Regions from separate parts of the Halomonas sp. 111 genome, predicted to be linked through region 1. Evidence: predicted binding sites of a transcription regulator. Region 1 holds the regulator's gene; each other region holds the start of a gene.

Region 1 (8,261 bases):
CTTCTAGCCTGGCATGCGTACGTCGCCAACGCCCCAGCGCGCTCAGCGCATCCAAATCAGGTCGTGCACGGCCATAGCGGAGTTTCGCAGGGCGCTTATTGGCGATGCCCTGGCTGGCTTCAACGACCTCAAGCGCAGCGGCACGGTCGTTACACACCAACAACATATCGCAGCCAGCGGCGAGTGCAGCAGCGGCACGCTCGCGTGGCGAGCCCGCTTCGTGAGCACCTGCCATACTTAAATCATCTGAAAAAATACAGCCTTTAAAGCCCAGCGATTCACGCAGCATCCCCAACCAACTGGGCGAAAAGCCCGCCGGGCGTGTATCAAACGCTCGATAAATGACATGCGCGGGCATAATGCCATCCAGCTGGGAGGCTAGCTGTTCAAAGGGGACAAGGTCACGCTGTTTAATTGCCTCCATTGAACGCTCATCAATGGGCAGTGCGACATGGGAATCCGCGGCTACGCCGCCGTGACCAGGGAAGTGTTTACCCACAGCGCCCATGCCCGCCTGATGTAAGCCCTCAACAAAAGCGGCGCCTAATTGAGCAACGTGCTCAGGGTCACCACTGAAACTACGGTCGCCGATGACGCTAGAAACTCCGCTATCCACATCAAGCACTGGTGCAAAGCTTAAATCCAGCCCACAGGCGGCCATTTCCATGCCAAGCAACCAACCTGCGTCTATGGCGAGAGAGCGGCCTTCTTCAGGGTCTTGAGCATAACGCTCGCCAACCCGGGCCATGGCCGGTAAGCGGGTAAGCCCTTTTTTGATACGCTGTACGCGGCCACCCTCTTGGTCAACCGCCAATAAAAGATCGCCCCGTATACGCCTTATATCGCTACACAGCTTGCGCACCTGATAGGCGTCTTCCACATTACGGGCAAACAAAATCACGCCACCGACAGCAGGTTCAAGCAGCAAGCGCTTTTCAGCATTGGATAATTCAGGCCCTTCCAGGTCGAGCATGACCGGGCCAATAGGTTGAGTCATTAGCAGGGATCCAACAAAAGGGCCGATGATTTTAGACGATCAACGCACAGAGTCAAAAAAGCCTCTGCGTAAGGCCATTACAGATGGCTGCCATGTAGCCAAACAGGCGTTCCAGGCACGGCGCGCTCAAAGATATAAAGCAGGTCCTCGTTTCGCATACGAACACAGCCATGTGAAGCAGGTTTGCCCATCGGTTGATCGGGCGGCGTTCCGTGTACATAAATATAGCGGCGCTGAGAGTCGACCGTGCCTGCACGGTTAAATCCTCGCTCTAACCCACACAGCCATAAAATACGCGTCAAAATCCAATCACGTGTCGGATGAGCGTCGGCCAAGTCACTTGAGAAAATTTCACCGGTAAAACGCCTGCCTCTAAATACCGCATTGACCGGCTGTTCGTGGCCAATTGCCGCGCGAACATAGTGCCAGCCATGCGGCGTTTGGCTACTTCCTTCTTGCTGGCCAACGCCAGCGCGTCCAGTAGAGATAGCGCACTCAAAGTCTGGTGTTTGACCCTGCCACCAGCGCAGGATTTGTGCGCCGGTATCAATTTCGATCCAGCCGTCTTTTTCAGGTGGCAACTCAGCTAACAGGGGCGTTCGCATGCTGCGCTCCTTCAACCTCTTGCGGCAGTGGAGCATTCATGGCGGCAACGACCACAGGGCGCAAGCGTCGCACTAAATCACGCACAGTCACCTGCTCCTGATAATCCTTGGAGGCGATATCACGTAGCGCATCCAGCCCCGACAAGGTGAAGATAACCGTACCCAACATAAAGTGCAGCCGCCAAAAACGCTCGGCATCGGGTAAATCAGGAGTCGCCTTACGCACAAGCCCGGTAAAGCGGGTAAACACATCCCCATATTGCTCTTGAATATGGCGCCGTAAATGCCCCTGCGCTTGGCTATAGGCTAACCCCAATAAGCGCATGAAGACTTTCAAGCTATCCCGTTCAGCAGGCACTGCCAGCACCGTGGTGGCCATTGTTTCAAGTAGCTCTTCCAGGGGGATGGCGCGATCGGCATAGTGGGCTTCAAGCTCATCGAGCGCACCATGAAAACGCTGAGTAAACGGGTCTAGATAGCGTGAGAATACGGCTTGGATAAGGGCTTTCTTGGAACCAAAATGATAATTAACAGCCGCCAGGTTTACTCGCGCTTTACTGGTAATGTTACGCAGTGACGTTTCAGCAAAGCCACGCTCTGCAAACAGCACCTCAGCGGTATCCAGAATGCGTGACACCGTGTCAGATTGTGCCATTATGGCCTCCGGAGAAACGAGTGTTTAAAACATGCCAGAATAGTAAGTCATATCTTAATCAGGCTCAATCACCCTTATTCACCGTTTTTTTATTTGGCTACCCTGCGCATTAGCGTTAATTCAAACGTCTTACCGCTCACAGACAGTGTTTTAACAAGCTGCTTTTTTAACCATGTACTGGATAGAGCAACATACTGTATACTTAAACACATACTGATCAAGCAGACAGATACCGACTGTCTTTTATTGTTTATGGAGTTTGGTATGTCGCGGCCACTCACAGCACGTCAGCAACATGTTTTTGATTTTATAGTAAAAACCATGGGTGAATTCGGCTACCCTCCCACCCGCGCCGAAATTGCCAAGGCCTTGGGCTTTAAATCCCCCAATGCCGCTGAAGAGCATCTACGTGCTCTTGAGCGTAAAGGCGTTATCCGGATTATTCGCAATACGTCGCGGGGGATTCGCCTCCCCAACCAGGAAGCTCAGGACGTTAGCGAATTACCCGCCACCGTTGCAGCCAACAGCAATGATCTTCCGCCGATGGGCTTGCCAGTCATCGGTGAAGTGGCCGCTGGCAGTCCGATCCTTGCAGCGGAGCATATCGACCGTTACTGCCCGCTACCCGCAGAATATTTCACCCCTAAAGCCGACTACCTCCTGCGGGTACGCGGTTTATCCATGAAGGATGTGGGCATCCTGGAAGGCGATTTACTGGCGGTGCACCGCACTGACCGTGTACGTGATGGGCAAATCGTCGTTGCGCGGCTGGAAGATGAAGTCACCGTAAAACGCTTTCAACGCCAAGGGCATCAGGTCATGCTGATTGCGGAAAACGCTGATTTTGCACCGATTGAAATCGACCTGCGAACCCAATCCCTGGATATTGAAGGCGTAGGTGTAGGCGTCATCCGTGGCGGTAATGGCCAAGCACTAGGCTAATAAGCCGTTTGCGTGAAATTGGATTTTAAAAGCATCAAGGGGGTGGCCATTTTCATGACCACCCCCTTGTTTTGTTACTGGTTCAGCTTAAACAGTTTTAAAAACGCTTAGCTAAAGACAACGGTCTTATTGCCGTGGATCAAAACGCGGTCCTCCAGATGCCAGCGCAGGCCTCGCGCCAATACGGCTTTTTCTACATCGCGCCCAAAGCGAACCAGGTCGGTTGGCGTATGGCAATGGCTCACGCGATGAATATCCTGCTCAATAATCGGCCCGGCATCCAACTCTTCCGTCACGTAGTGGCACGTCGCGCCAATTAGTTTTACGCCACGTTCATAAGCCTGATGGTAAGGCTTGGCACCGGCAAATGAAGGCAAGAAGCTGTGGTGAATATTAATTACCTGCCCAGCATAGCGCTCACACAACGACGGGGGCAGGATCTGCATATAGCGCGCCAATACAATACAGTCCGCTCGCGCGTTATCAATAAGCTCCTGCACCTGAGTAAACGACTCTTCCTTATTATTCGGGTCCACCGGCACATGGTGATAAGGAATACCGTACCACTCAGCGATTGAGCGCATGTCTTCGTGATTAGAAATCACACCGGCGATATCACAATCCAGCTCACCTGCCTGCCAACGGTAAAGTAAATCCACCAGGCAGTGAGACTCACGGGAGACCATGAGGATGACGCGCCGACGCTTTTGAGTATCCATTAGCGCCCACTGCATGGAAAACTCTTGAGCAATTGGCTCAAAGGCGCTGCGTAATGTTTCAACGGACATGCCAAGCGAATCGGCCAATATCTCATAACGCATAAAAAAGCGGCCCGTTTGCAAGTCAGAATGCTGACTGGCCTCGGTGATAGAGCCGCCTTGTTGAGCAATAAATCCAGACACACGGGCAACAATACCCACCTGATCGGGGCAGGAAACGACTAAACGGTAATAATGAGACATGTGAAGTACTCTTGACGACCTACGAAATACAAATGACAAACCACTATTGGTATCGTCTATTGGCATAGTGCAACGGCGCCGCAAACAGCGGCTAAATAGCGACGCCGTAAATAACGGCTGCCTAGTGTACCGGAACCCTATTAACGAAGCACCGTTATCTAATGTCGGGGGTCATTGTTAGCCGCCCCTGCCTTCCCGTATAGTTAAGGCATTACTTTTTAGGCTTTTCATAACCGATGCATCCACCACGCGTTCAACTTCGTCCTCGCCGCCGCCCACCTCTGCGCCTACTGCCGCTGGGTGGGTGTGGTGAAATCGGCATGAATCTAACGCTGTATGGATACGACGATCACTGGATCGCGGTCGACTGCGGCATGATGATTCGCCAGGATTTGCCTAACTCGCCCCTTCAAGTACCTAACCTGGGCACCGCCGAGGCACTGAACATAACGCCCCAAGCGTTATTTATAACGCATGGACATGAAGATCACATTGGCGCGGTTGCCTGGTTATGGCCCAAGTGGAACTGCCCTATCTATGCCACCCCGCTTGCGGCAGGTCTCTTACGTGCAAAATTCGCTGAACACCAGCTAAGTAGCGCCGCGATTAAGATTATCGAGCCGGGCGAAGCAATGGAAACGGCACCCTTTTCGGTGCGCTATTTGCCGGTTACCCATTCGATCCCTGAAAGCTGCGCGCTGGTCATCGTGATGGGCGATTACCGCATAATGCACACAGGGGATTGGAAGCTGGACCCAGAGCCGTTGATTGGCACGCCCATTAACGCGGCGCACTTTCGAGCGCTTGCCCCGATTGATTTAGTAGTAGGTGATTCAACCAATGCCCCTCTGCCTGGCCACTCCAGCAGTGAAGGCGATGTGGCTAAAGCGCTGGCTAAAAGCCTGAAGGAATGCAAAGGCCGCGTCGTGGTCTCCTGTTTTGCAAGCAACCTGGCACGCGTACTGGCCATTGGCCGGGCGGCTCATCAATGCGGCCGTCGGGTCAGTTTGATGGGGCGATCCATGGAGCGCATGGTGAGCATTGCACGCGGACTTGGCTACATGGATGACTTCCCAGCGCTTGTCCCCCCTCATGATTTGGGCTATTTGCCCCCCGATGAAGTGGTGATTATCGCCACAGGTAGCCAGGGTGAGCCTCGTGCAGCACTGCAACGACTCGCCCAAGGGCGCCACCCGTTTATTGACCTTGAGCCTGGCGATAACGTCATTTTCTCTGCCAAAGCTATCCCCGGCAATGAACGCCCCATTGAGCAGCTCAAAAAACGCTTGGTCCAACTTGGGGTCACGATCTTTGATGAGGTTAATCATCCAGAGCTGCACGCCACAGGCCACCCTGCGCAAGAAGAACTCATCACATTCTACCAGTGGATCAGGCCCAAATATTTGATCCCCGTGCACGGCGAAGCGCGCCACCAGCAGGCCCACCAAGCGATTGCAGACTCCTTGGGCATCAGCGCACCTTTAGCACCCGTTAATGGCGACATGATCGTTATGGACCACTTGGGACTGCGCTGCGAAGCCCGCCACCCTCAACCGCCCTGTATCGTTAATCAAAATAGCGTTGTACCGCATCCGGGCCTGGAGGCCACCAAAACCACGACGCGCCGAGGCAGTTTATTTCTCGCCCTGCCTGTCGCGGCCAGCGATACCGGATGGTGGCGCATCGGTCGCTTGATGCTGGATAGCAGTAGCGCCAGCCCGCTCGACGAAGATAGCTTTAGCGAATGGCTGGACAATCAGCTGGAGGAGATTAAAGCGGATACGCTGGCTGATTTGCGCCTTGCGCTACAGCCACGCTTGATTCATTGGTTGGCGGACCACATGCAGCACATGCCTGAGGTCCACTTACAAATAATGGCTGCGGAAGCGCCTCTATAAACGCAACGAGGCGTAACCGAATCCTGTAGAACGCAGCGCACTCGCCAGGCGGGCACTGTAATAGCCTTATGACCAGCGCTCGGCATCTTGCCAATCGGTAGCGCGCTCTTTCACCCAATACTCACCCTGAGTGGAATGCTCCTTTTTCCAGAACGGCGCTTGGGTTTTTAAAAAATCCATAATAAAGTCACACGCTTCAAATGCTTCGCGCCGGTGAGCGCTCGCCACCAGCACCCTAACGATGGGGTCCCCCGGCGCCAGGTAGCCCACCCGATGAACAATATAAACCGCTTGAAGCGCCCAGCGCTGCCACGCCTGTTCGCCTATCTGCTCCAGCGTCCGCTCTGTCATACCGGGGTAATGTTCCAGGGTAAGCCCGGTGACATCAGGCGACTCGTTAAAGTCCCGAACCAACCCTGTAAAACTGACAACCGCGCCAATATCGGTTCGCTGGGCGAGCGTCGACGCATAGCCATCGCCTAATGAAAAAGGCGCTGACTGGACTCGGACCTGGATATTCATCGTTTAGCCCCCTGTCACGGGTGGAAAAAAGGCGACTTCATCCTCGTCAGTAATCCGTGCGCTATCGTTGGCCATCACCTGGTTAATCGCACACAGCGTCCGCTGGTCGGTGAGCACGCTAAATCGCGTATCACGCTGGCTCAGCGCAGCCTTCAAACCCGCAATATCACGGCTCGGCACCTGGTCCAGGTCAAGCACCGTATCACTCACACCGACACGTTCACGCAGCTCGGCTAAAAACTTCACCCGAACACAGGGCGAGGCGCAGCGTTCGCCTAGTGTCACTTCGCCTGCCGTCCCTTCTCCCGTCACAATGGGGGCTTGCGGGCGAGCACTGCGCTGATAATCACCACGTACGCCGCCGCGTTTGCTTTCAAGCTGAACAGCGTCGATACACATATCCTTATCGACGGCTTTACACATATCGTAGAGCGTTAAACACGCGACCGACACCGCGGTAAGCGCCTCCATCTCAACACCCGTGCGTCCATTTAATCGGCACAGTGCCGTCACGTGGACACAGCCCTGCGCAGGGTCGATATCAAATTCAATGGAGACTTTGGAAAGCGCCAACGAATGACATAAGGGAATCAATTCATGGGTACGCTTCGCGGCCTGAATACCGGCAATCCGGGCCGTTGCAATGACATCGCCCTTGGGTAACTCGCCATCACTTAGCAGCTTCAGCGTTTCTGGCTGCATTAAAATCCGCCCCGAGGCGACGGCCTCACGACGTGTTTCGTGCTTATCACCCACATCGACCATATTAGCTTCACCACGCGTATTGAGGTGGGTTAGCTGCATGTTTATCACCTATGTTTTAAAAATGTGCCATTGGGTTGAGTGCTAGCCCACGTACGCACCCAGTGAGTAATTGCATCGATATCATTAAGGTTTAGCGGGGTAATCCGGGGGTCAAGCTCAACCGGTGGTTGATCATCAAGCGCCACCGCCTGAATCGTCGCATCATGAAGAATAGACGGCTCTCCAATTCCCTTACGATACAGTACGAGCTTGGGAATGGGCCATGCTTTGAATCCTTCGACAATCACAAGGTCTGGCTCATGGTAAGCCATCATTGCCAGCAACGCTGCCAGGTCTGGCTCATCCTGACCCGGCGTTTCCTGCATTAGCGCAAAGCGTTCCCGTGAGGCGACCAGCATCGGTGCCGCCCCGGCGCTACGCAGCTCATAGCTATCTTTACCAGGTTTATCCACTTCAAAACTGTGATGGGCATGCTTTATGACAGCTACCTTTAGCCCTGCTTGGCGCAACCGTGGCAGCAACTGCGTTAGTAGCGTCGTTTTTCCCGTTCCACTCCAAGCGACAACGCCGAGTACGGGAAATGCAGTGGCTACATTACTTACCATATACATGTCTCCTTCCCTGGTAATGAATCCTGATAAGGACGAGGGAGCTGTTACTCCCCTTCACGCTCACGAGGCAATAGCCAATTCAGTACGATACCTACGAGAGCCGCCAAGCTTACGCCCTGCAGGGTAAATTGACCTCCCCCAAATTGCATGCCGCCAATACCAAACACTAAAATCAACGACACCACCACCAGATTGCGTGGCGCGGTTAGCGACTGACCCGCACGTACTAGCGTATTCATTCCGACGACAGCAATCGAGCCAAACAGCAGCGTCATAATGCCGCCCATTACCGGACCTGGAATCG
Region 2 (8,261 bases), on a different contig from region 1:
CGCCTTCAACGGCAGGCCCCAGGCTGGTGTCGGTGCTTAGCGGAAGATCGGTGGAAAAATCGCCCTGCTGCTGAACATTGGCTAAGCGGCCCATCGGGTCAAAGGTAAGAGTGACGCGTCGCTGTACAACGCCACCGTACGCTTCGTCCAATCGATAGACGTAATCCCACTGGTTTGAATCAAACGGGGCTTCCAACAAAGGGCGGCCCATAACGTAGGTGACCTGCTCCTGCGTCATGCCCGGCTGAAGCTGGCTAACCATTTCTTCGGTTACCAGATTGCCTTGAGGGATGTCACGTTTGTAAACACCGACGTAACTACAGCCACTTACAACAGTAAGGGCAACGGAAAGCGTAATGATGCGAGTCAATTTTTGCATTTGGACCTGTTCTTCACTATCGTGGTTTCGGTCGATCATACCCGACCTAACCTGTTACTGCGAAGAGCAACCATGGCCGATCAGAACCATGAACTGCGCAAAGCCGGGCTGAAAGTGACCCTGCCGCGCGTCAAGATCCTTCAGATTCTCGAAAATGCTTCGGGTCAACACCACCTTAGCGCAGAAGAAGTGTATAAAACACTGATTGATGCGGGCGAGGATGTTGGCTTGGCAACCGTTTACCGCGTGCTGACGCAATTTGAATCAGCAGGTTTGGTAATTCGTCATAATTTTGACGGTGGCCACGCAGTCTTTGAGATGACGCAAGAAGACCATCACGACCATATGGTGTGTTTAGAAAGTGGTGAAATCATCGAGTTTCTTGATGACATCATTGAACGGCGCCAGCAAGAAATTGCAGAAGAGCACGGCTACGAGCTTGTCGATCACGCTCTGGTACTTTACGTACGCCCTCGCGGGTCGGACGTAACGCGCCAGGTTAACGTGCCGATCAATAAAAAATAGGGTTTCCCGCAAAACCTGTTTTGGCCGTGATGCAAACCCTCATGCCGCTCCTTGTTACTACAGGGAGCAGCATGGGGGTATTTTGCGTGGTAGCCGTTAATTAAACCGTGATTTGAGAAAGCTCTTAATGAGGCGGGCGCTGGCTGGCATGCAGCATTTCCTGGGCATGAGCCAGTGTTTGGTCAGAGAGCGTGACTCCGCCTAGCATGCGCGCAAGCTCGCTGATGCGGCCTCGCTCGTCCAGCAAGGCCATATAGGTACGCGTAGTATCCCGCTTGGCACGCTTTTCAATATGCAGGTGCTGATGCGCCTGCGCGGCCACCTGGGGCAGGTGCGTCACGGTCATTACCTGGCCGTTCTCACCTAGCTTGCGCAGTAACTGGCCGACAATTTCCGCCGTGGCACCTGAAATACCCACATCCACCTCGTCAAACACCAGGCTTGGAATCGTCGAGTGCGAGGCGGCCACCACCTGAATCGCCAAGCTGATACGTGAAAGCTCACCCCCAGAGGCAACTTTGGCGAGCGGGCGAGCAGGCTGGCCTGGGTTGGCGCTGATCAAAAACTGTACGCTATCCAGCCCTTCAGGCGTAGGCGTTTCACGCGAAGCAACGGCCACTTCAAAGCGGGCCTTACCCATGGCCAAAAAGGCCAGCTGCTGCTGAACTTCTTTACCCAGCCGCAGGGCAGCTTTTTGACGGGTATCGCTGATTTTCTTGGCTTCGCTGCGGTAGCGCTCACGATACTCAGCGACTTGCCCACTCAGCGCTTCAAGGTCCTCATCGCTGGCTTCCAACTGAGCCACTTCACGTTGAAGGGTGCTATGCAGGGCGTAAATTTCTTCAGGGGCGACGTGATGCTTGCGCGCAATGCGGTGTATATCCGTCAAGCGCTCCTCCACCCACATCAGGCGCTCTGGGTCGAGCTCGGTGCTGCTGGCAAAGCGCTGCAACTCGCTTGAGGCCTCTTCCACCTGAATGCGCGCATCGCTGAGCATGGCGAGCGTATTGGCAAGTGTGCCCTTATCGCTGCCCGGTAGGGCGCTTAAGTGTGCATAAGCTTGATTAAGAAGCGACAGCGCGCCGCCGTCATCGCTGGCGCAGCAGTCGGCAGCCAACTGGGTTTCACGCAGCGTCTCTTCGGCATGCGCAAGGGTCAATTGCTCCTCTTCAAGCGTCTGTAGTTCGCCTTCGCCCAGGCCCAGCTGGTCCAGCTCTTCAACCTGGTAGCGTAGCAGTTGGCGCTTGGCTTCTACTTCACTGCCTTCTTCACTGAGCTTTTTAAGCCGTCGTCGCGCATTGCGCCATTCGTGGAAGGTTTCTGCCAGTTGCTGGCGAGCCTCCCGTAGCCCGGCATAGTCATCCAGCAGGGCCAAGTGCACCTCTTCACGCATTAACGCTTGATGGGCATGCTGGCCATGAATTTGAATGAGCTGCTCGCCAAGCGATTTTAAGTCCGAAATGGTCGCTGGCTGGCCGTTAATCCACGCTTTTGAACGTCCACTGGCGGTCACTACACGGCGCAGTAGGCATTCGTCGGTGGGGAGCTCACGGGCCGTTAGCCACTCGGCGGCGGCGGGCAGGTGTTGAATGTCGAAACGCGCCGATAGGTCGGTGCGCTCGCAGCCGTGGCGCACGCTGCCAGCATCGGCACGCTCACCAAGGCACAGGCCCAGTGCGCCTAGAAGAATGGATTTGCCTGCACCTGTTTCCCCCGTGATGGCCGTCATGCCGTGGGTCAGGTCAAGCTCAAGGCGGTCGACAATGGCGTAATCTTGAATCGCTAGCTGAGTAAGCATGATGCCTCCTGAGGCGGTGCGACACAGAAGCTGGATACTTATCCAATAAATGTTGTTTTATACAGTAGTCGATAACTGACTTCAATGCTCCTCTTGAGATGGCTTTTATGGCCCCCATATAGCCTCTATACGTGTTTAAGGCTGTTTTAAAACTGATTTATTGATTACTTTTTATGAGCAGTGTTGGGCAGAAAAAGCCCGAACCCTTTTGAGGAGCATGGCATGGCAAAAGAACCGCAAACTCCATTAGATGACGAACTCGCTCGCCAACAGCGTGAGGCCGACATGGACCAAGAGTCTGAAGAGCGCTTGATTGATGGGGAGCTGGAAGGCCTGATTAACGACGAGGCGCCGCTTGAAGGCAGCTTCGCCGACCCGGAGGCCGATGTACTCGCCGCTCAGGTAAATGAGCTGGAGCAAAACCTGGCAGAAGCCAAGGACCAGGCGTTGCGCGCCGCCGCTGAAGTGCAGAATGTTCGCCGCCGTGCCGAACAGGAAGCAGACAAGGCGCGTAAGTTTGCCTTGGAAAAATTTGTAAAAGAGCTGCTGCCTGTGGTGGATAGCCTGGAAAAAGCGCTTGAATCCATGCAGGACGACGCCTCTGAGGCGCACCGCGAGGGCGTTTCCATGACGCTCAACATGCAGCTAGGGGTGCTCAATAAGTTTGGTGTTGAAAGCGTTGAGCCCCAGGGCGAGCCCTTTGACCCCCAGGTGCACGAAGCCATGGCGATGGTGCCGAACCCCGAACTTGAGCCCAACACCGTAATGGAAGTGATGCAGAAAGGTTACTTGCTCAATGGTCGTTTGGTTCGCCCAGCGATGGTCGTGGTCAGTCAGAAGGCAAATTAAGCCGATTTAGTGACGTAAAGCGTAAAAAAGCCCTTGAAAAGTCACTGGCGGCCCCCAGATAAAGGTCAACCCCGCGGGGAAATCCCGCACACGTTTTAAGTATTGAGACAACTGAATTCGAGGTTTTTGCTATGGGACGCATTATTGGTATTGACCTGGGTACTACCAACTCTTGTGTGGCAGTACTTGATGGCGACAGTGCTAAAGTTATCGAGAATGCTGAAGGTGGCCGTACCACGCCTTCGATCATCGCTTACACCGATGACGGCGAAACTCTGGTAGGCCAGGCAGCCAAGCGCCAAGCCGTTACCAACCCGGAAAACACGCTTTACGCCATCAAGCGTCTGATCGGCCGTCGCTTTAAAGACGACGTTGTTCAGAAAGACATCAAGATGGTGCCCTACAAAATCGCTGAAGCAGACAATGGCGATGCATGGGTAGAAGTAAAAGGTAAAAAAATGGCGCCGCCACAAGTAAGTGCGGAAGTGCTGAAGAAAATGAAGAAAACCGCCGAAGATTACCTCGGCGAAGCGGTAACGGAAGCGGTTATCACCGTACCGGCTTACTTCAACGACAGCCAGCGTCAGGCCACTAAAGATGCAGGCCGCATCGCGGGTCTGGACGTTAAGCGTATTATCAACGAGCCGACCGCAGCCGCACTCGCCTACGGTATGGACAAGTCACGCGGTGATAAAACCATCGCCGTTTATGACTTGGGTGGCGGTACGTTCGATATCTCGATCATCGAAATTGCCGACGTGGAAGGCGAAACCCAGTTTGAAGTACTCGCCACCAATGGCGACACCTTCCTGGGTGGTGAAGATTTCGATCTGGCGCTGATCAACTACCTGGTCGACCAGTTCAAGTCTGACAGCGGTATTGACCTATCAGGTGACAACCTGGCCATGCAGCGTCTGAAAGAAGCCGCTGAAAAAGCCAAAATTGAACTTTCAAGCGCCCAGCAGACCGACGTTAACCTGCCCTACATCACGGCTGACAACACTGGCCCGAAACACCTTAACGTTAAGGTGACTCGTGCCAAGCTGGAATCGCTGGTAGAAGAGCTGGTTCAGCGTTCACTTGAGCCCTGCAAAATGGCGCTGAAAGATGCGGGTCTGTCTGCGTCTGAAATCGACGAAGTGATCCTGGTCGGTGGCCAGACACGTATGCCGATGGTGCAGCAGAAAGCCGCTGATTTCTTCGGTAAAGAAGCGCGTAAAGACGTTAACCCTGACGAAGCGGTTGCCGTAGGTGCAGCGATTCAAGGTGGCGTTCTGGGCGGCGACGTGAAAGACGTACTGCTGTTGGACGTTACCCCGCTGACTCTGGGTATCGAAACGATGGGTGGCGTGATGACGCCGTTGATCGACAAGAACACCACCATCCCGACGAAGAAGACGCAAACCTTCTCCACGGCGGATGACAACCAGACGGCCGTGACCATTCACGTCGTTCAGGGTGAGCGTAAGCAAGTGACGCAGAACAAGTCGCTCGGTCGTTTCGACTTGTCTGATATTCCGCCTGCGCCGCGCGGTGTTCCGCAGATCGAAGTGGCGTTTGACCTGGATGCCAACGGTATTCTGAACGTTTCTGCCAAAGACAAAGCGACCGGTAAAGAGCAGTCGATTGTCATTAAAGCGTCCAGCGGTCTGACGGATGAAGAGATCGATCAAATGGTACGCGACGCTGAAGCCCACGCTGACGAAGATAAAAAATTCGAAGCGTTGGTACAGCTGCGTAACCAGGCCGACGGCATGATCCACGCAACGCGCAAAACCGTTCAAGAAGCGGGCGACAAAGCGACGGATGATGAGAAACAGGCCATCGAAACCGCCATCAGCGAGCTGGAAGAAGCCGTCAAGACTGACGACACGGACAACATCCAGAAGAAACTGGATGCACTGACCGAAGCGTCTGGTCAGCTGGCGCAGAAGATGTACGCCGAACAGGCGGAAGCTGCTCAGCAGGCGGATGAAGGTGCTGAGGATGCCAGCACCAAGCAGGAAGATGACGTGGTTGACGCCGAGTACGAAGAAGTCAACGACGACAAAAAACAGTCGTAACATCCTCTTTCTACCAAGGAAGAAGGTAACGCGGGAGGAGACTCCCGCGTTGCTGTTTCCGCGGTCAAGACGCCTAATCAAGAGCATAGTTAACCAGGAGGCGTAGGACCCATGTCCAAACGCGATTATTACGAAGTCCTGGGTGTCGATAAAGGGGCCGATCAGAAAGAGATCAAAAAGGCCTACCGCCGCCTGGCGCAAAAATTCCACCCTGATCGAAACCCGGACGATGATACTGCCTCGGAAAAATTCCGCGAAGTGTCAGAAGCTTACGAAGTGCTTAGCGATGGCGAAAAACGTGCGGCGTACGACCAGTTTGGTCATGCCGGTGTTGATGGCCAGGGCGGTGGCTTTGGCGGCGGCGGTTTCGGTGGCGGTGGCGCGGGTGACTTTAGCGACATCTTCGGCGATGTGTTTGGTGATATTTTCGGTGGCGCGGGCGGCGGCCGCCGTCGTGGTCCTAATGCGCCCGCACGTGGCTCCGACCTTCGCTACAACCTGGAGTTGGACCTTGAGAGTGCGGTAGCCGGTACCACTGTCGACATCCGTGTGCCACGCCACATTGAGTGTGACCGCTGTGATGGCGACGGCGCTGAGCCAGGCTCTTCCAAGGAAACCTGCCCCACGTGTCATGGCCACGGCCAAGTGCGTATGCAGCAGGGCTTTTTCGCAGTACAGCAAACCTGCCCGACCTGTCACGGTAGCGGCCAGCACATCAAAGTGCCGTGCCACAAATGTAACGGCGAAGGCCGTGTGCGTGAAACGCGTACGCTCTCTGTGAAGATTCCACCGGGTGTTGATACCGGTGATCGCATTCGTCTGAACGGCGAAGGCGAAAGCGGCGTTAATGGTGGCCCAGCGGGCGACCTTTACGTTCAGGTTTCTATCAAAGCGCACCATATCTTCCAGCGCGATGGTAAAAACCTGCACTGCGACGTACCGATCAACTTTGTTGATGCAGCCCTGGGTGGCGAGCTTGAAGTGCCTACGCTGGATGGCCGTGTGAAGCTGAAGATTCCACCGGAGACGCAAACCGGCAAACTCTTCCGTCTACGCGGCAAAGGTGTCAAACCAGTGCGCGGTGGTGCGCCGGGCGACCTGCTCTGCAAAGTCGTTATCGAAACCCCGGTCAACCTGGGTGAAGAGCAGCGCGATTTGCTGCGTAAATTCCAGGAAAGCCTGGAAGGCAGCAATAGCCACTCACCCAAGAAAACTGGCTTCTTCGACAGCGTGAAGAAGTTCTTTGAAGAGATGAAGTCCTGATATTGGTGTGACTGCCCTAACGTAATTGTACAATGTTAGGTTCCGTAGACCCTCGGCCCAGGCCGGGGGTTTTTGACGTTTAAGGAACATAAAGCGTAATGGATAGCTTGCAGGACAAACCCACGTTGGGCATTTGGCTCAGAATTCTTTCCGGTCTGCTGTTTACCGGCATGTTGGTGTGTATTAAAGCGGTGAGTGATGACGTGCCGGTGGGGCAGTCGGTGTTTTTCCGCTCGTTGTTTGCGCTGTTGCCGATTATGGTTTTTCTGATGATTCGCCGGGAATTCCCGGGAGGACTGGCGACGCGTCGTCCGTTGGGCCATGCGCTGCGTTCGGGGTTGGGGGCGGCGGCGATGTTTGCCTCGTTTGCGGCGGTCGCACTGCTGCCCGTTGCCGAGGCAACGCTGTTGGCTCAGCTAACGCCGGTGTTTATGGCAGTGGGCGGGGTGCTATTGCTGGGTGAGCGGTTCTCGTTTTATCGCGCTGGGGCTATTTTGTTGGCGCTTGCCGGTATGGCGGTGCTGGTGCTGCCAGGCCTTAATGCCAGCTCTGAAAGTGGCCTGATGACCGGCTATGTGTTGGGCGCGCTAAGCGCACTTTTAACGGCAGGGGCGCTGCTTACCGTTAGGCGCATTTCACGTACTGAAACAGCAGCTTCTATCGCCTTTTACTTTATTTTGGTGTCTGCGCTTGCAGGGCTGGCCACGCTGCCGTTGGGATGGTCGGCGCTGGATACAAAGGCCCTTTGGCTGTTGGTGCTCTCGGGGCTGTTTGGTGGTGCGGCGCATATTGCCATGACGCTGGCACTTCGCTATGCCGAGGCATCGCGGCTAGCACCGTTTGAGTACATTGCACTGATTTGGCCAGTAGCCGCCGACTGGGTGCTGTTCGGTATTCCGGTATCAAGTAATTTCTTGCTGGCGCTTCCCTTGATGCTCAGTGGGGTGGCGCTCGCCGCCCTGGAAGGGCGGCGGTTTAGACAGCTTCTTCGACGATAAGCTGGGGGTGGCCTTTCGAGCACGGCTCGATACGTGCCGCCACCTTGTACACCTGGCGCAAAAGCTCAGGAGTAATGACCTCTTCGGTGGGGCCGCATGCGATCAGGCGGCCGTTTTCAAGCACCATGGAGGCATCGGTAAAGCGCAGCGCATGGCCTAAATCGTGGAGCGCCACCAGAATCAGCATCTGGCGCTCATCTGCCAAGCGGCGCAACACCGTTAGCAGATTGATCTGGCGGTTAAGATCCAGCGCTGAGGTTGGCTCGTCCAGCATCAGAATCTCGGGCTCTTGTGCCAGTGCCTGCGCCGCGCTGACCAGCTGGCGTTGGCCGCCGCTTAAATCGCCAATGTCACGCTCGCCAAGTGGCGTGATATTAAGCTCTTCA
Region 3 (8,261 bases), on a different contig from region 1:
TTATCTGTGGAAGATGTTAACCGGTGGCCTGGTGGGCACCAGCGTTGACGACATGGCCGCCGTTTTTGGGGAAAACAACGCCAACCCGTTCAGTCTGGGCTTCTGGAGCACGCTTGTTACGCTGGTGACCATGATTATTGTGGGCAAAGGCGTTCAGGAGGGGATCGAGAAAAACGTCAGTTGGATGATGCCAGGCCTGGTTATCATGCTGATACTGCTGATTGTGTACGGCATGTTTTCTGGTGGCTTTGGTGATGCGGTACGCTTTTTGTTCTCCTTTAAGGCGGGGAGTCTCTCGAGTGAAGGGATGTTGGCCGCGCTTGGCCATGCGTTCTTTACCTTATCGCTTGCCTCGGGTGCCATTCTTACCTACGGAAGTTACCTGCCCAAAGGCGCCTCCATTGGGCGCACCACCATTAGCGTTGCCATTGCCGATACGGCCGTTGCCTTGATGGCGGGGCTGGCGATCTTCCCGGTAATTTTTGCCAATGGCATGGACCCAGGTGAAGGCCCCGGGCTTATCTTTATGAGCTTGCCGCTGGCGTTCCAAGCCATGCCGCTGGGTACGCTGTTTGGGATTCTGTTTTTCGCCATGCTCTCCATGGCCGCGCTGACATCGTCCATTTCGATGGTTGAGGCGACCGTTTCCTGGCTCTGCGACAACAAAGGGTTCTCACGCCGCAGTGCTGCGTGGAGCACGGGGGTCGTGCTTTGGCTGATTAGTACCGCTGCCATGCTCTCCTTTAACCTGGGTGCTGATTGGACGTTGGCAGGCAAGACCTTCTTTGACTGGCTGGACTACATCACTTCACGCTGGATGATGCCATTGGGTGGGTTAGGCACCGTCATACTGGCAGGCTTTGTCCTGAAGAGTGAAACGTTCCGCGACGAGCTAGGACTCTCGCCCCTGCCCTATACGCTATGGCTTGCCATGGTGCGTTATGTTAGCCCGCTGGGTATTTTGGTTATTTTCGCTGATGCATTAGGGCTGTTTACCGTTACCTTTTCAGTTCATTGGCCGTGGTTGTTGGCTATCCTGCTGATCATGATGGCGCTGGGCGAGTGGTTGAGTCCTCGCCTGCGTCAGGCGTTAACGACACGCTAACGGATTCTCCCAGCCAACGCTGCTGCTGAGCAATGAGTGACGGCTCATCCAGCGGCGTTTGGCAATGTGCATAGACTTCCCTTGAAGCGTTCCCGCCTGTGGTAAGCCCCGCTGGTAAGGGTGATTTGAGTCTCTTCCTGAGATCGTAGTTGAGACAGTAGTTGAGATCACAGCGGTTACTTGCGTAAAGCAGATTGCTTGATAGCACCAGGATGGGTGCCTGCCTGCATCAACTCGTCCCAGCGTGTGGTGTAGCGGCCTGAGCGGTGCCCGCAGCGTAGCTGCCAGGCGGCATCGGCATCCGTCATGCCAAAGCTGATGGTGCCTTGCCCCATGCGCTGATTGATATTATCCAGGGTGGCCATTAAGTAAGGGTATCGGTTCTGCGGCGGTTGATGTAGCAACGAGAGTTGGTGCTGCTCGGCATCAACTAGATCCAGCAGCATCACACCCGCTTTCATAAATTGGTAGCCTGACCGATAAACTTGTTCAACCCCTTGGTGAACGGCCTCAAGAATTGTGCGCGTATCATCGCTGGGTGAGGGCAGGGGCACCATGGCGTGAGGAAAATACTGGGGTTGGTCTCGGCGGTGGCGGTTGGTGTTTAAAAAAATCATCACGGCTCGCGTGAGGCTGCGCTGCTGACGGAGTTTTTCGGCGCTGCGCTGGGCATGTTGGCGTAACGCGTTATGTACTTCTGTTTTACTGCCGGTTGATTGGCCGAATGAGCGCGACGTCATAATGCGGTGGCGCGGTTGATCCAGCGCATTCATCTGCAGGCAGGGCGTACCGCGCAGCTCCAGCGCCGTGCGGGCCAGCACTACCGAAAAATGTTTGCGCAGTAGCCGAAGGTCAGCCTCACGCAAGTCCCAGGCGGTATTAATATTACTGATCGCTAACCGCTCAGCAATCCGGCGCCCAACGCCCCATACGCTGCCCACCGGTGTCTGTTTAAGCAGGGCGGTCGTTGCCGCATCTTTTCCCGTCAGCAGGCACACGCCTTGATAGTGAGTCGCCTGCTTGGCCAAGTGGTTGGCAAGCTTGGCCAGCGTATGCGTAGGGGCCAGCCCGACGCATACCGGCAGGCCTAAATGACGCCGAATCCGCCGACGCAGCCATTCGCCCAGGGTTTGGCACTGCTGGTTGCTGAACGCCTCCAGGTAAATAAACATTTCATCAATGGAGTACGGCGACACGGCTGGGCAGGTATCGCGCAGTAGCTGGCACAGCCTGGCCGACATATCGCCATACAGCTCATAGTTGGATGACTTGAGGTAAATGTCACCACGCTTACGCAGGCTTTCGAGCTTAAACGATGGCATGCCCATGGGGATGTCCATAGCTTTCATCTCGGCAGAGCGGGCGATGATACAGCCGTCGTTGTTCGACATAACACCAACCGGTTTGCCTTCCAGCGCAGGATCAAACACACGCTCACAGCTGACGTAAAAGTTGTTGGCATCGACCAGACCGATCATCGGACATACTCATGAATGACGGCACGCACTACTCCCCATAGCTGGCACTCGGTGCCTTCCAAAGGAAGCGGCGGGTAGTGAGGATGCGCAGAGCAGAGGTGCGGCGTATTTTGGTAGAGGGCGTAGCGCTTAATCAGCACTTCCTCTTCAAACATGGCAACCAGAATGTGCCCTAGCCGAGGCTTAATGCTGCGGTCAACGACCAGCAGGTCGCCATCAAAAATCCCCCAACCTTCCATGCTGTCACCAGCGGCGGAAAGGTAGAACGTTTGGGTAGGGTTTTTAATTAGCCGCGTATTGAGATCGAGCGTACGCGGTTCGTAATCCTGCGCTGGTGATGGAAAGCCGCTAAAGCCCGCACGGCCTTGTAACGATGAAAAAGGCAACGGCTGAGAAGTTAACGGCAAGGTGGGCACGAGCGTCGATGGAGGCAACGACATCGTCGGCATCCTCACTGAATGTGATGTGTATGTATATACAGTATTTATTCGTGAGGTTTAAATTGCAAGCGTTGAGCGGCGATTAGGCAAGCCTAGCGCGCTAGCCACAACCCCACGACGATGGCACTAACAACAGCAATAAAAAAAACAAGGTTACGGGCGCGTGTATCGCGGCGTGGTTTCATGGCAGCACCATTAGCAAGAGTTGGGTAAAAGCGACAGAAGAATTGCGCTTGGCATGGTAACGTTTGTTACTGATATCGTCATCCAGACATTGCCTGAACGCTTACTTCAGGAACATTAAAGGCGTCGCGTTATTTGCCAACGAGATGGCCGCTTCATCAGGAAAACAACCTATGTGTGAACCGACCCTCCAACCCGCGTCTCGACACTCCGCGCAACCGCTGGTGCTTGCGCAAGGGCGCTTGGCCGCACTGGGCTGGGGCCGCGTGGATGCACCTGTCTGGCTGGCGCTACACGGCTGGCTGGATAACGCGGCAAGCTTTAGCCGCTTGGCACCGCTTTTGGCAGATGCGCTGGATATCCGCGTGGTAGCCATTGATTTTCGTGGCCATGGGCACTCCCAGCATGCCGCTTTCGGAAGCGACTATGCGTTGTGGGATTACTGCCACGACGTGCTTGATGCGCTGGACGCGCTGGGTATTGAACAGGCTTCTTTACTGGCCCACTCCATGGGCGCGGCGGTTGCCTGCCTACTGGCCGCCGCTATGCCAGAGCGTATTGCCCGGTTAACCTTGATTGACGGGCTGGGGGCGTTGAATACGCCTGCGGAAGAAACTGCCAGCCAGTTGCGCAAAGGACTTATTGCCCATCGTCGCCCGCTTTCCCGCCCACCACGCTATGCTGATATCGAAAGTGCGGTTGCCGCGCGGGTAGCCGGTGGCGTCACCACGCTGGATAGCGTAACGGCGATGCCGTTGGTTGAGCGTAATACGCAAGCAACTGCCGATGGCTATCTACAAATGCGTACGGATAGTCGACTGCTAAAACCCTCTCTGGTGCGCTTTACCCCTGAGCAGGTACTGGCTCTGTTAGCGTGTATTCAGGCGCCGGTACTACTGATTGAAGGCGAGCAGGGTATTTTAGGAAAGCGTGCCTGGGCCGAGCAGGCGCGCTTGGCGGTTAATGATCTGACCCGCCATGTGTTGCCTGGCGGGCATCATCTGCATTTGGAATCTAAAGCGGTTGCCGCTGTGGCGGAACTCGCCACCGCCCACTGGGAGGCAGCCGTGTAAAGCGGTTATACGGTCGGCTCAAGAGCAATAGGAATAGCCAATGAATCAACTGACGCACGCGGGTAGCGGGAAAAAAGTGGCTTTGGTGTTGGGCAGTGGCGGGGCGCGCGGTTATGCCCATATCGGTGTCATTGAAGCCCTGGAAGCACGAGGCTTTGAGATTATTTCAGTGGCGGGATGCTCCATGGGCGCGCTGATTGGTGGCATCTACGCTTCTGGCAAACTGCCCGAGTATCGCGAGTGGGTCTGTAATCTCGATTATCTGGATGTGCTAAAGCTGGTGGATGTGACCTGGAGCCCGATGGGTGCCATGCGTGCCAATAAGGTGATGAGCAAGTTGGAAGCGTTGGTAGGCGATGTGCTCATTGAGGATTTGCCTATTCCGGTGACAACGGTGGCGACTGACCTGGTTCGCCAGCGCGAAGTGTGGTTTCAAAATGGCCCGTTACTGCGCGCCATTCGCGCCTCTATCGCCATTCCAGGCGTCATTACGCCGGTCAATGTTGGCGACCAGGTGTTGGTCGATGGCGGGCTGCTTAATCCGCTGCCTATCATGCCGGTTATTTCTGCCCACGAAGCAGATCTGGTAATTGCGATTAACGTAACGGCACATAGCCCGCAGCCGGTGTCGTTGGAGGAACTCCTGCCCCGTGAGCACGAGGAAAATGACAGCCGAACGGCGCAAGAGCGTGACCGGGATGAAAAAATTGGCGGCTGGATGAGCGACGTGCGCCAAGCCACCCTGCGTTTATGGGAGGGGCTTGGCAGCAGTGAAGAAGACAGCGGCGTGGAAGCTGGCGCTGAAGAGAGTGTTGAGACGCGAGGCAAGCGCGAGTGGAGCAAGCTCGATATGATTTTAGAGTCGTTTGATATTACCCAAGCGGCCCTGGCAAAATACAAAATTGCCGGTTATCCGCCCGATATATTGATCGAGATTCCCAAGACAGTATGCAGTACGTATGAGTTTCATCGCGCCAAAGACTTGATCCGTCTGGGGCGGCACTTGGCCGATGAGGCGCTGGAGCGGCGCATGCCCAGCATTGCCTCGGATGCGACAGAGTGAGGCAGCGAGCCACTGGAAAAGTGCCAGTAGAGCAGTGAAGAGAGCGGTTGAGCGGCGTTACGCCCCGCGCTTACGCAGCAATATATAGACTGCTCCGGTGCCGCCATCAATATCAATGGCCGAGCAAAAGGCCAGCACCCCCGGCCATTCGCGTAACCAGGTATTGGTGTGGCTCTTAAGCACCGGAAAATCTGAAGTGGTGCCCCACGCCTTGCCGTGAACCACCAGCACGCAGCGCAGCCCTTGGCTTGATGCATCGCGCAAGAAGCTTTCAAGCTCCGCGCGGGCTTCTTCAAGCGTGTAGCCGTGCAGGTCAAGCCCCGCCTGCCACTCGGTTTGGCCACGCTTTAACTGGCTGAAGGTACGCCAGGGTAAATCGGGCACGCTAAACTCAAGGTACTCAGACGGACGCACGGCCTCGACCCGGCCATCCGATGTGCGGCCGCTGGCTTGTACTGTGCTGTTTTGAACCGCCGCATTACGCCGTGCCTGTTGGGCTTCATCATTGCGCTTGGGCTTGCCGGGGTCGGCTTGATTATGTGCAATACGGCGTACGCCTGCTGCTTGCAGCGCCTGGCGAAAAGCGCTGATATCGTCATCGTTGGGCAGGTGGCGTCGCGTCATATCAAGCTCAAAGTGTGAAAAGGAAGAAAGAGTAAAACAAGAAAGCATATAAAGTGCCGACAGTATAGCGAGCTGAGCGGCGCTGTGAACCGGGCGGCGTCAAAGGTACAATCTTTACAGGTACAATCTTTTCTTTATCAATGAGTGTAGCCGCATGTGGCTGCATGGATGGTTTTCGTTTATCAGGAGTCGCTGTGACCACGCACCTCAATGCTGAGACCTCTCACTCAACCCTTTCGTTGCCGGATACGGCGTTGGTGAGCGATCTTTTTACACTACGCGACTATCTGCGCTGGGTATCCAGCGAGTTCTATCTGGCCGGACTGCACTATGGCCACGGCACCGAGTCTGCCTGGGATGAAGCCGTTGCGCTCTGCCTGGGGGCACTTCATCTGCCCTGGAACGTCGACCCCGCCGTTTTGGAAGCACGGCTTTTGCCTGTTGAGCGCCAGCGTATTATCGCCCTGACCCGGAAGCGGGTAACCAGCCGCCAGCCATTGCCGTACCTGCTGGGTGAGGCCTTTTTTGCAGGTCACCCCTTCAATGTTGATGAGCGAGTGCTGATTCCGCGCTCGCCGATTGCCGAGCTGATCGAAGACGGTTTTTCGGCCTGGTTCCCGGAAGAGCCGCCGGAGAGCGTGCTGGATTTATGCACCGGCTCTGGTTGTATCGGCATTGCAACCGGCCTTTATTTGCCTACCTGCGAAGTGACGCTTGCTGATATCAGCCAGGATGCGCTGGCCGTCGCCCGAGAAAACATTACCCGCCATGACGTGGGTGACCGGATACGGGCGGTCGCCTCGGATGTGTTTGACGGGCTGGAAGGCCAGCGCTTTGACCTGATTGTTTCCAACCCGCCCTACGTCGATGCGCGTGATTTGGCTACCATGCCCGCCGAGTTCCGCCATGAGCCCGCGCTGGCACTGGGTGCCGGTAAAGATGGCCTGGACATTGTGCGGCGTATTTTGCGCGAGGCGCGCAGCCATTTGAGCGATACAGGTTGGCTGATTGTCGAAGTGGGCAATTCTGACCGCCATGTGGAGGCTGCGTTTCCCGACGTACCTTTCCTGTGGCTTGACTTCGAGCGCGGCGGCCAAGGCGTATTTGCTTTGAGCGCCGATGAACTCGACGCCCATGCGGCGTCTTTTGCGTAAGGAATGAACGCCCATGTCTGGCAATAGTTTTGGCAAGCTGTTTACCGTTACCACCTTTGGAGAGAGCCACGGCATTGCGCTGGGCGCCATTGTAGATGGTTGCCCGCCGGGGCTTGCGCTGTGTGAAGAGGATTTACAGCGCGACCTGGACCGTCGTCGCCCAGGTAGCTCTCGCCACACCACGCAGCGCAAAGAGCCTGATCAGGTGAGGATTTTATCGGGCGTGTTTGAGGGAAAAACCACCGGCACCTCGATTGGCCTACTGATCGAGAATACCGACCAGCGCTCCAAGGACTACTCGAAAATCAAGGAGCAGTTCCGCCCCGCCCATGCGGACTACACGTACCACCATAAATATGGCCACCGTGACTATCGGGGCGGCGGCCGCTCAAGCGCCCGCGAAACTGCCATGCGGGTAGCCGCGGGTGCTATCGCCAAGAAGTACCTGGCCGCCCAAGGCGTACAAATTCGTGGCTATATGAGCCAGCTGGGCCCCATCAAAATTGAGTTTAAGCAGTGGGAGGCCGTCGAGCAGAATGCGTTTTTCTGCCCCGATCCCGCCAAAGTAGCCGAGCTTGAAGCATATATGGATCAGCTGCGCCGTGACCAGGATTCCGTCGGTGCCGAGATTACCGTGGTCGCTGAGGGCGTTCCTGTCGGGCTGGGTGAGCCGGTGTTTGATCGCCTGGATGCTGAGCTGGCGCACGGTTTGATGAGCATTAATGCGGTAAAAGGTATTGAGATTGGCGCGGGGTTTGAATCCGTTGCCCAGCGCGGTAGCGAACACCGCGACGAGATGACGCCGGAAGGCTTCTTGTCCAATCATGCCGGTGGCATATTGGGCGGTATTTCCAGTGGGCAACCGATTGTGGCCAGGCTGGCGCTTAAGCCGACCTCCAGCATTACGACGCCTGGGCGTTCCATTGATGTTAACGGCCAGCTGGTCGAGGTGATTACCAAAGGTCGCCACGACCCTTGTGTGGGGATTCGCGCCACGCCGATTGCCGAAGCCATGATGGCGATTACATTGCTTGACCACTGGCTGCGCCAGCGTGGGCAAAACGGTGAGGTTAGCGTTGATACACCCCGTTTAGCGCAGCGTTAAAGCGGCGTACGGCTTGGCGTAACGCTGCTACACTCA

What was found. Region 1 encodes LexA, which represses DNA repair genes until DNA is damaged. Its sites were predicted from a motif close to TACTGTNTANNTANACAGTA; they were not measured.
Region 2: recN (DNA repair protein RecN) is a predicted target of LexA. The motif match lies at 2,750-2,769, and genes of this name have one in related genera.
Region 3: ACT3T7_RS14070 (LexA family protein) is a predicted target of LexA. The motif match lies at 3,047-3,066, and genes of this name have one in related genera.

The regions. Positions count from the first base shown of each region.
Region 1 is NZ_JBQSYV010000026.1:36,458-44,718, forward strand. Features, by position in the region: gene nagZ (beta-N-acetylhexosaminidase) at 1-997, opposite strand, end outside; gene ACT3T7_RS16690 (L,D-transpeptidase family protein) at 1,075-1,602, opposite strand; gene ACT3T7_RS16695 (TetR/AcrR family transcriptional regulator) at 1,580-2,257, opposite strand; gene lexA (transcriptional repressor LexA) at 2,522-3,199, shown strand; gene purU (formyltetrahydrofolate deformylase) at 3,307-4,161, opposite strand; gene ACT3T7_RS16710 (ribonuclease J) at 4,482-6,059, shown strand; gene moaE (molybdopterin synthase catalytic subunit MoaE) at 6,126-6,581, opposite strand; gene moaC (cyclic pyranopterin monophosphate synthase MoaC) at 6,585-7,385, opposite strand; gene mobB (molybdopterin-guanine dinucleotide biosynthesis protein B) at 7,391-7,951, opposite strand; gene ACT3T7_RS16730 (uracil-xanthine permease family protein) at 8,002-8,261, opposite strand, start outside.
Region 2 is NZ_JBQSYV010000006.1:105,762-114,022, forward strand. Features, by position in the region: gene ACT3T7_RS06440 (outer membrane protein assembly factor BamE) at 1-379, opposite strand, end outside; gene fur (ferric iron uptake transcriptional regulator) at 452-904, shown strand; gene recN (DNA repair protein RecN) at 1,029-2,702, opposite strand; gene grpE (nucleotide exchange factor GrpE) at 2,925-3,551, shown strand; gene dnaK (molecular chaperone DnaK) at 3,683-5,614, shown strand; gene dnaJ (molecular chaperone DnaJ) at 5,726-6,877, shown strand; gene ACT3T7_RS06470 (DMT family transporter) at 6,976-7,875, shown strand; gene ACT3T7_RS06475 (ABC transporter ATP-binding protein) at 7,853-8,261, opposite strand, start outside.
Region 3 is NZ_JBQSYV010000018.1:65,994-74,254, reverse strand. Features, by position in the region: gene ACT3T7_RS14080 (sodium-dependent transporter) at 1-1,105, shown strand, start outside; gene ACT3T7_RS14075 (Y-family DNA polymerase) at 1,282-2,583, opposite strand; gene ACT3T7_RS14070 (LexA family protein) at 2,580-3,023, opposite strand; gene ACT3T7_RS14065 (alpha/beta fold hydrolase) at 3,380-4,279, shown strand; gene ACT3T7_RS14060 (patatin-like phospholipase family protein) at 4,320-5,342, shown strand; gene ACT3T7_RS14055 (Smr/MutS family protein) at 5,400-5,966, opposite strand; gene prmB (50S ribosomal protein L3 N(5)-glutamine methyltransferase) at 6,161-7,120, shown strand; gene aroC (chorismate synthase) at 7,134-8,225, shown strand.